DNA from 3 places in the Shewanella sp. FDAARGOS_354 genome. Region 1 is predicted to be linked to each of the others. Evidence: predicted binding sites of a transcription regulator. Region 1 holds the regulator's gene; each other region holds the start of a gene.
The links. Region 1 encodes sigma-54, which starts transcription at its own class of promoters, with help from an activator protein. Its sites were predicted from a motif close to GTTGGCACGNNNNTNGNNT; they were not measured.
Positions count from the first base shown of each region.

Region 2: the regulator sigma-54 is predicted to act here: its motif matches at 1,289-1,307, upstream of CEQ32_RS00275 (flagellar hook-length control protein FliK).
Region 3: the regulator sigma-54 is predicted to act here: its motif matches at 1,443-1,461, upstream of CEQ32_RS06370 (YccF domain-containing protein).

Region 1 is NZ_CP022089.2:4,407,029-4,410,189, reverse strand. Features, by position in the region: gene lptA (lipopolysaccharide transport periplasmic protein LptA) at 1-379, shown strand, start outside; gene lptB (LPS export ABC transporter ATP-binding protein) at 376-1,107, shown strand; gene CEQ32_RS19830 (RNA polymerase factor sigma-54) at 1,214-2,689, shown strand; gene hpf (ribosome hibernation promoting factor) at 2,718-3,005, shown strand; gene ptsN (PTS IIA-like nitrogen regulatory protein PtsN) at 3,008-3,161, shown strand, end outside.
Region 2 is NZ_CP022089.2:52,756-55,916, forward strand. Features, by position in the region: gene fliI (flagellar protein export ATPase FliI) at 1-786, shown strand, start outside; gene fliJ (flagellar export protein FliJ) at 798-1,241, shown strand; gene CEQ32_RS00275 (flagellar hook-length control protein FliK) at 1,392-3,017, shown strand; gene fliL (flagellar basal body-associated protein FliL) at 3,101-3,161, shown strand, end outside.
Region 3 is NZ_CP022089.2:1,403,363-1,406,523, forward strand. Features, by position in the region: gene CEQ32_RS06360 (NrtR DNA-binding winged helix domain-containing protein) at 1-245, opposite strand, end outside; gene CEQ32_RS06365 (pyridoxal-phosphate dependent enzyme) at 341-1,291, opposite strand; gene CEQ32_RS06370 (YccF domain-containing protein) at 1,545-1,952, shown strand; gene CEQ32_RS06375 (alpha/beta fold hydrolase) at 2,123-2,353, opposite strand; gene CEQ32_RS06380 (substrate-binding periplasmic protein) at 2,471-3,161, opposite strand, start outside.

The DNA.
Region 1 (3,161 bases):
AATTAAAATCCATGCGGATCAACTCCGTGCATTTTCTGTCGAAGGCGAAAATAGTAAAGTCTTACTGGCTACAGGAAATCCAGCAACCTACAGCCAAATCCTTGATGATGGCCGCCCTGCATCTGCTAGCGCCAAAGAGATTCGCTATGAAATGGCCACTCGGACGTTGACCCTAACTGGTACAGCGACCCTAGACCAAGCGGGTAGTCAAGTTACAGGCAATTTAATTCGTTACGATATTATTCAGCAAAAACTGATCGCCGAAAGTAGCGGCAATGGTGATGATCGCGTAATTACCATTATTCAACCTGATAATTATCAGGAAGAACTCAAAAATACACCAACAGATAAACCTGTGAAAAAACAGGATTCTAAATGACCCAAATCACCTTAAAAGCACAGAATCTCGCCAAGAGTTATAAGAGTCGTCAGGTTGTCAAAGATGTCAGCCTGACGGTCAAAACGGGTCAAGTCGTCGGCCTACTCGGCCCTAACGGCGCGGGCAAAACCACCACCTTTTACATGGTCGTGGGCTTAGTTAAAAGCGATAAAGGCCATATCTTTATCGACGATGATGATTTAACCGCCGATCCTATGCATCTGCGTGCCCGCAAAGGTATTGGTTACCTACCACAGGAAGCGAGTATCTTTCGTAAATTAACCGTACACGACAACATCATGGCGGTACTGCAAACCCGTAAAGAGCTCAATAGTGACCAGCGCGAAGAAGCACTAGAGCAACTGCTAGAAGAGTTCCATATCACCCATATTCGTGACAGCCAAGGCATGTCCTTATCGGGCGGTGAACGTCGACGCGTCGAAATTGCCCGCGCCTTAGCGGCCAACCCCAAGTTTATTCTGCTTGATGAGCCCTTTGCGGGCGTTGATCCGATCTCCGTTATCGATATCAAGAAAATTATCGAGCAGCTTAAGAGCCGAGGCCTTGGTGTACTGATCACTGACCACAATGTGCGCGAGACCTTAGACGTCTGTGAACATGCTTACATTGTGAGTCACGGTAATCTTATTGCCGAGGGCACACCCGCAGAGATCTTAGACAATCAGCAAGTTAGGGCTGTGTACTTAGGTGAACAATTCAGGCTATAGTTACTAAAACAAAGCTAATAAGCCTTGAATTTGAGAGCGCTAGGCTCCATCCATATGATATCAAGCGACCTAAACTCACAATAATAACCTAGGGATCAGCGGTAACATGAAAGCGTCACTCCAGCTCAAACTGGGTCAACAGTTAACCATGACGCCACAACTTCAGCAGGCCATTCGCCTGCTGCAACTGTCGTCATTGGAACTGCAACAAGAAATCCAGCAAGCCTTAGATTCTAATCCTCTTCTCGAGCTGGAAGAGGAGCAATTTGACGCGCCTAGCGAACGTAAGCAAGATATCGCCGATACCGACTTTAGCGAAACGACTGCCCAGCCACAGGAACAAGATAATTCCACCGTGGACATTGCCGAGTCGCTGACCAAAGAATCTCTGCCCGAAGAGTTACCCATGGATACCACTTGGGATGAAGTCTTTACCGCATCGCCAAACTCAGGTTCTGGCGCCAGCCGTGAAGATGACATGCCCTTCCAAGGGGAAACTAGCGAGGGGTTGTACGAACATTTAGAATGGCAAAAAAACCTCACACCCTTCTCTGAAACCGATTTAGCCATTGCCACCGCGATTATTGATGCCATTGACGATCAAGGTTATCTCACTCAAAGCACTGAAGATATCCTCGAAGCCATGGGCAATCCCGAGATTGAACTCGACGAAGTCGAAGCCGTGCTCAAGCGTATTCAACACTTCGACCCTGTTGGTGTCGCGGCAAGGGATTTAAGCGAATGTTTACTGATCCAGCTATCTCATTTTTCGCCTGATACCCCTCACATCGAAAACGCCCGCATGTTGATCAAAGATCATTTAGATCTGATCGCCGCTCGCGACTTTAGGCTGTTAATGCGTAAGACCAAACTGAAAGAGGACGAGTTAAGGGACAGTATTGCGCTGATCCAAACCTTGAACCCTCGTCCCGGTTTACTCATCACCCCTGTCGATGAAGAATATGTGATCCCCGATGTATCGGTGTCGAAGAAAAACGGCCGTTGGGTGGTCGAATTAAACCCTGACTGCATGCCAAAAATCAACGTAAATCAGCAATATGCAGCAATGGCCCGAAGTTCAAAAAATCAAGCTGATAGCCAATTTATTCGTGGCCATCTGCAAGAAGCCAAGTGGTTTATTAAAAGCCTTGAAAGCCGTAACGAAACACTGCTCAAGGTGGCAAACTGTATAGTGCAATATCAACAGGGTTTCTTCGAATATGGCGAAGAAGCCATGAAACCTATGGTCCTAAACGATATCGCCGAGGCGGTAGAGATGCATGAGTCCACCATTTCACGGGTGACGACTCAAAAATACATGCATACCCCAAAAGGACTTTTTGAACTAAAATATTTCTTCTCAAGCCACGTCGGGACGGATGATGGCGGTGAGTGCTCATCCACAGCAATCAGAGCTTTCATTAAGAAACTGGTTGCAGCGGAAAACCAGAAAAAACCATTAAGCGACAGCAAGATGGCTCAACTTCTGGCAGAACAGGGAATTAACGTTGCGCGCAGAACCATTGCGAAGTACCGAGAAGCGATGCTTATTCCCCCTTCCAATCAGCGTAAAAGTTTATAGCCTATTGTGAGTATCGGAGGACGTTTCTATGCAAATAAACCTAAGTGGACACCATATCGAGATTACTGAATCGTTACGGGCATATGTTGAGGAAAAGTTTTCAAAACTTGAACGTCATTTCGAACAGATCAATAATGTGCACGTTGTGCTCAATGTTGAGAAAATGCAACAGATTGCCGAAGCGAGAATCAACCTCACCGGTGGTGAAGTCTTCGCGACTTCAGAGCATGCAGATATGTATGCTGCCATAGACGTCCTGATTGATAAACTTGATCGTCAGGTTATTAAACACAAAGAGAAGTTAACAAAACACTAGCAATGGAACTTCGTACCATACTGCGGCCGGAGTGCACAACCTGCGCCACTCCGGGCAGTAAGAAAAAGGTACTGGAACTCATCAGCGACTTAGCCGCTGCCCAGTACCCCACCCTCTCATCTCAAGAGATCTTCGAAAGCCTCGTGGCGCGCGAAA
Region 2 (3,161 bases), 680 kb from region 1:
CGGGGCACGACAGCTGACATCATTGTGGTGGGACTCGTCGGGGAGCGTGGCCGCGAAGTTAAAGAATTTATTGAAGAAATCCTCGGTGAAAAGGGCAGAGCACGCTCTGTTGTGGTGGCGGCGCCCGCCGATACCTCACCCTTGATGCGCCTTCGCGCCTGTGAAACTTCGACTCGTATCGCTGAGTATTTTCGTGATTTAGGCTATAACGTATTGTTATTAATGGATAGTCTGACTCGTTACGCCCAAGCGCAGCGTGAGATTGCTCTGGCCGTAGGTGAACCGCCGGCAACTAAAGGTTATCCGCCTTCGGTATTTGCTAAATTGCCACGCTTGGTTGAGCGGGCGGGTAATGGTGGGCCTGGACAAGGTTCTATCACCGCATTTTATACTGTGCTGACCGAGGGCGACGATCAACAGGATCCGATTGCCGATGCTTCTCGGGCGATCCTCGATGGACATATTGTGCTTTCACGCTCGCTGGCGGATTCTGGGCATTATCCCGCAATCGATATTGAGGCTTCGATCAGCCGTGTGGCCCCAATGGTGATTTCGAGCGAGCACTTAGAAGCCATGCGCCGCGTCAAGCAGACTTATTCCCTCTACCAACAGAATAAGGATCTGATTTCGATTGGTGCCTATGCCCAAGGCAGCGATCCGCGAATCGATAACGCTATACGCCTGCAACCTGCGATGAATGCCTTTTTACGGCAGACCATGCGTGATGCCTTTAGTTTTGCCGATAGCCAAGTCATGCTTGGGCAACTCGCGGCACAATGTAAATAATCGAGACTGTTATGGCGAATGCCGATCCCCTCTTACTTGTGTTGAAATTAGCCCTCGATGCAGAGGAGCAGGCCGCACTGCTGCTAAAGTCGGCGCAACTAGAGTGTCAAAAGCGCCAAAATCAGTTGGATGCACTCAACAATTATCGCTTGGACTATATGAAGCAGATGCAGTCCCAGCAGGGGCAGGCGATTAGTGCGAGTCATTACCACCAATTCCATCGTTTTATTCGGCAAATCGATGAGGCTATTGCTCAGCAAAATCGTGTTGTAGCCGATGGTGAAAAGCAGAAACACTACCGTCAGCAGCACTGGCTAGAAAAACAAAAAAAACGTAAGGCTGTGGAACTACTTTTAGAAAATAAAGAGAAAAAGCGCCAAGTCATTGAGCTCAAAAAAGAGCAAAAAATGACGGATGAATTTGCTTCGCAGCAATTTTTCCGTCGTAAGAAGTAATTAACCAATCCGACAGTCAATAATACTCGAATTTTTAATATCCATTTGTTGGCATTTTATTTGCTTGATTTATGCCAGATATAGCCAAAGCCGTATAAATTGACGTTTGCCCACGCTCTTTTTCCTCTGGGCGGATGTTTAGGAGCTTTTATGCAACAAATGAACAATATCCTATTAGTATCTAATGCGAAAAATAGTGCTGGCTCAAGTAAAATGTTGGGGCAAGATGCTAATAGTGAAGACTTTTCTGCCGCTTTGGCTTCAGTGACATCTATTAGCTCATCCTCGACTAACACCAATGTTTCTCCAGATGTTTCTGCCAAATCGGCAAAACAGAAAACAGATATTGATGATACTAGTGCAGATGATGAAGCTGATATTAGCTTGATTTTTGCTCAAATAGGCATGGCAAACGAGATGAAAAAAGCGGCCGCTCCGAGCGACTCTTTGCCGCTTGAAGCTCAATTAACGACAGAAGATGCCGCTAGTATCTTAGCGCCTGCAACAGAGGATGGCGCTTTACCAACGGAAGAGACTATCAAGCCAACTTTTTTAGATGAGCTAGCGAAATTTGCTCAGTCAAATGAAGTTACCTTAACGAATGATACATTAGATGCACAAGTTTTAGAGCAAACGGGTACATTTGTTTTTCAACAAGAACGAGCATCTGCACTTCCAGAAGATATTATAAATAAACAAAATCAGTCAATTAATACAGTAGGTTTGATTGCAACGGCGAATACTGAAACTGTGGATAAGACTGGCGCTTCGACCGATGATACGCTTATAGATGATGCATCAATGCTTGCAGAGATGCGAACTGAAAAATGGGTTAAACCGCCAGAAACCCCCATTTTACCGATTGAAGGGGAATCTATCTCTGAAGCTAACAAGTTAGAGACGAAAGAGGCTGAACTAAGCAATAAGTCGATAAATCTGTCGCTCCCATCAACAGATAAAACGACTGCGCCAACGGTTGGACAGTCACCGTCAGTCAATACAGCTAATGTGTCAGTTACCGATGCTGATGCCGTGATATTAAACTCTACGACTAAAGAGCTTAATGCCTTAGGTGCGGTTTCGGTTGAGCCTAATGCTATTGACGACAATCCTTCACGCGCCGAAATTTCGGCAGGATTATTGTTAAAAGATGCCAAGTTAGCCGTCACACTGGATTCGCGGCAAGAAAACGCCTTATCTTCGCTCGATACTGGCCATGAAGAATCTGTTACAGAATTTAAGCCTGTTGATTTTAAAGCGGTATCGATACAACACTCTTTAGCTAACCAGCAAATTCAACGCCAAGAGATACCACAGGTTCATCTTTCCTTACGTCAAGGCGTTGAAAACCAAAATCAGATGCAGGAAATGATCCAGCGCTTTTCTCCTGTGATGAAACAGCAGCTTGTTACTATGGTTAGCCAAGGTATTCAACAGGCGGAAATTCGCCTAGATCCACCCGAACTTGGACACATGATAGTGAAAATACAAGTTCATGGTGAGCAGACGCAAGTACAATTCCATGTTGCTCAGGCGCAGACCCGCGATGTGGTTGAGCAAGCGATTCCTCGTTTACGTGAATTATTACAAGAACAAGGCATGCAACTCGCTGACAGTCACGTCTCTCAAGGTGACCAAGGACAACGCCGTGAGGGAGGATTTGCAGACAGTGGCGGTTCAAGTGGTGGAAATGTGGATGATTTCTCGGCAGAAGAACTCGATTTAGGTTTAAATCAAGCAACTAGTTTAAATTCGGGTATAGATTATTACGCTTAAGCAGGTAACCTATAGTAACAAAGTGGATTATAAACTGAGCCTTAATCCCATTCCCAAATTTAGCCTATTAAAGAGAACAGAAAATGGCCAAGGAAGAATCACTAGAACTTGAAAGTACTGAAGCACCAAAAAGTAAAAAGAAGC
Region 3 (3,161 bases), 2.0 Mb from region 1:
GGTGGCACTATTGCAGTTTTCTCCTGCAATTTGCGTAACACTGCTTCCTCTAGGGATTGATCGCAATATTCATCAATAAAGCCTCCAGGTAATCCCCAAAAACCTAAAAAAGGATGATTTGAGCGTTGCACTAAAAGTACTTTAAGCTGCTGATCATGGTAGGTAAACAATACTGCATCCACTGTCAGTAACACAGTCTTAAAAGCCTTAGGATCGTAATTGGCGAGATATTCCGCTTCTGTCATGAGTATTTTCCATCGTTCGACATCATAAGCTTAACTTAGAGATTACGTCGCTTCAAACATATTATGTCTTAGCGCCACTAAGTAAATCATCTGCTCTATAGGGTCGTACGACTTTTACCAAATTTACGCAAATAACGTGGCAACATGGTTTCATTTCCAAGCAAACCACCTTGATGGATATACATCACAGGGCTTGCGCCCCACTGCGGTAAATATTTTTCTAACACCATAAAACCTAAGGGATCGTAGAGTAATTCAAATTGAATACCTGAGGCGCAAATCCGCTGCCACATGGCATAAAACTCAGGATAGAGTTTACCAAAGTGGTATTTCTTCCCCACATTCAAAATCTGTGGATGCTCAGCAGCGTTAGGATTTAACTCATAAAACTGCTGCGCTAAATACTCATCGCCGCCCACCACTGCGCAGGTAAGCACTCGAATGTGACTTTGCTTACGCACAAAATATTGGTTTAAAAATAATGCCGTGGTTCCCGTTCCCGCGGGTAAAAACACTTTCAGTTCAGTCAGTCCCTGTTGCATTGCCCACGTTTCAATTTCAACGGCTAACAGACTGACACCATACTCCGCATACTGGCAGCGCCCGCCTTCCGGAATAAACAAAGTGTCAGGCTCAGCAGCCAAAACTTGATGCTCAATATAGTCATGGCAAGTCCACTTAAACTCACGCAGAAGAAAAGGATTAGCTGCTATCAGGCTTGATAAATCAATAACCTGTGTACCATTGGCGATAGCTGCGGCATAGTTCCCTGTCGGTAAAGTCAGTACGTGGCTAGCAATATGGTCCACATAAAAATCACACTGCCAGCCTTTCAGTTTGGCGAGCGCCGACAGCGAATACAGTGAATTAGCCTGCGCGGAGCCATGACCAATCACCTTAGTCACACCAGCAAAATCATGGTCTAGAAAGTAGGCAAACTTACGCGCCTTATTACCACTAAAAGCAGGATGTAATAAATCATCTCTTTTAAGAAAGATCTCTCTGCCTGCAAAAGAAAATGATTCGACGGGACTATTAACTAGCATTTATTTACTCAAGGGGAGATAAGGTGTTTAGTGTAACGCGGGCTTGGCTAAATTCTTCCTAAGAATTAAGGAAATTCACGAAATATTAGCTTAACTCACAATCCGTAGAGGTATAAACTATAATATGCCATTGATTATTAATGAAAAATATTTTGGCATAATTCTCGCTTATGACATTTAAGCATCAATTAATAATTTCGAGTGTGGATGTTGTTTCTGTCGCACAGATTTTGGATTCGATAAGGAGTTTTCAATGTCATTACTACGGTTAATTTTCAATATTGCTTGGTTTGTCCTTGGTGGATTTGTGATGGGCCTAGCCTGGTGGCTTGCGGGGATTCTGTGTTTTATCAGTATTATCGGTATTCCCTTTGGTCGCGCCTGCTTTGTGATTGGTGAATTGACCTTCTGGCCCTTTGGACAAGAACAAATGAATCGCCGTCATTTAACTGGCCGTGAAGATTTAGGAACAGGCGCCTTTGGCATGGTGGGCAATATCATTTGGTTCTTACTGTTTGGGATTTGGTTGGCCATAGGTCATTTGGCCCATGCTCTTGCTTGCTTTGTGACGATTATCGGTATCCCTTTCGGGATCCAACATCTTAAGCTGGCGCTGTTAAGCCTAACGCCGATTGGGCAAACCATAGTAGCGAAAGCGTAATAACCACAGTAGCGAAAGCGTAATAACCACAGTAGCGAAAGCGTAATAACCATGATCGCCAAGGCGTAAGGCATATCACTCAGCACTACTCAGCACTACTCAGCATTGGTGGGTAGTGCTGATGCATAGTTCGGCAGCGATTGCACTAATTCTGCTTCGTAATAATCCCTTTATTCATTGAGTAAATCAGCGCTATCAGCAAACTGCTCACCCGCATCCTGCTCCGGTGAGCTGATGATTTCAAAGAGATAATGCGCCAGTTTAGCTGGCGCATCTATGGTGATGTCATGACCATCATAGGCCAACACAACTAAGTCGACCTTAAAATATTGTACCAATGCCCTGCTGGTTTGGATCTTGATTAACCCATCGCGATCACCTGACAAAATACTCACTGGCACACACAAACATGCTGAGCAGTGATAACGAAATGCCGCCCACAACTGATTACTCGCAGTGTTAGACAAAATGATGACAAAACATGTCATCTCACAGCTTTGGTTAGGTGCAAAATAGCATTACTGACTTAAGGCTTCTGGCTGAAATAACAAATCGCCCATAATGCTATCAATATCGAGCTTCGCTAAACCTTGATCAAAAATATCCCGCCAACGCCGTCCCTCTTCTGTATTACGAAACGCGACATAAAGTTGTTTATTGGCAATAAGTTGTCGATTGACCTGTAACTTATCTGCGAGCGGCTGAAGGTGGGGTTGTTTAAGTAGATAATGCAGCACATTAATATCAATCACAGCGCCGTCAATACGACCAGCCGCCACCTTTTTGATATTTTGCTCATCGGATGTTGCCGCTTCGACAGGTTGACTCCCTGAAGCAATCATTACATCCAACGAGTCGGTATTCACATAATCCTGCACAATACCTAAAGTATAACGATTCAAATCGGCTAAATGATGCCAACTAATGGGACGGGATTTTTGCTCAACAATACCTAATGGGCCAATACCAATCGGTTTAGAAAAAATAAACTTATCGGTTTCAAAATAATATTCTGGAAAATAGCCAATGTAGTCAGAGCCCGGCATAACGGCTAATTTAATCGCGCGGCTCCAAGGGTAAAAATCCACGATAAGTTGTTGTTCCATTTGCTCAAACGCCGCCTTAGCCACCGCAACACTCGCGCCTTGGTGCTGGAGTTGATAGCCGGAATACGGCGGCCAAAGTAATGACGTTAGCTTCAGCGTGTCT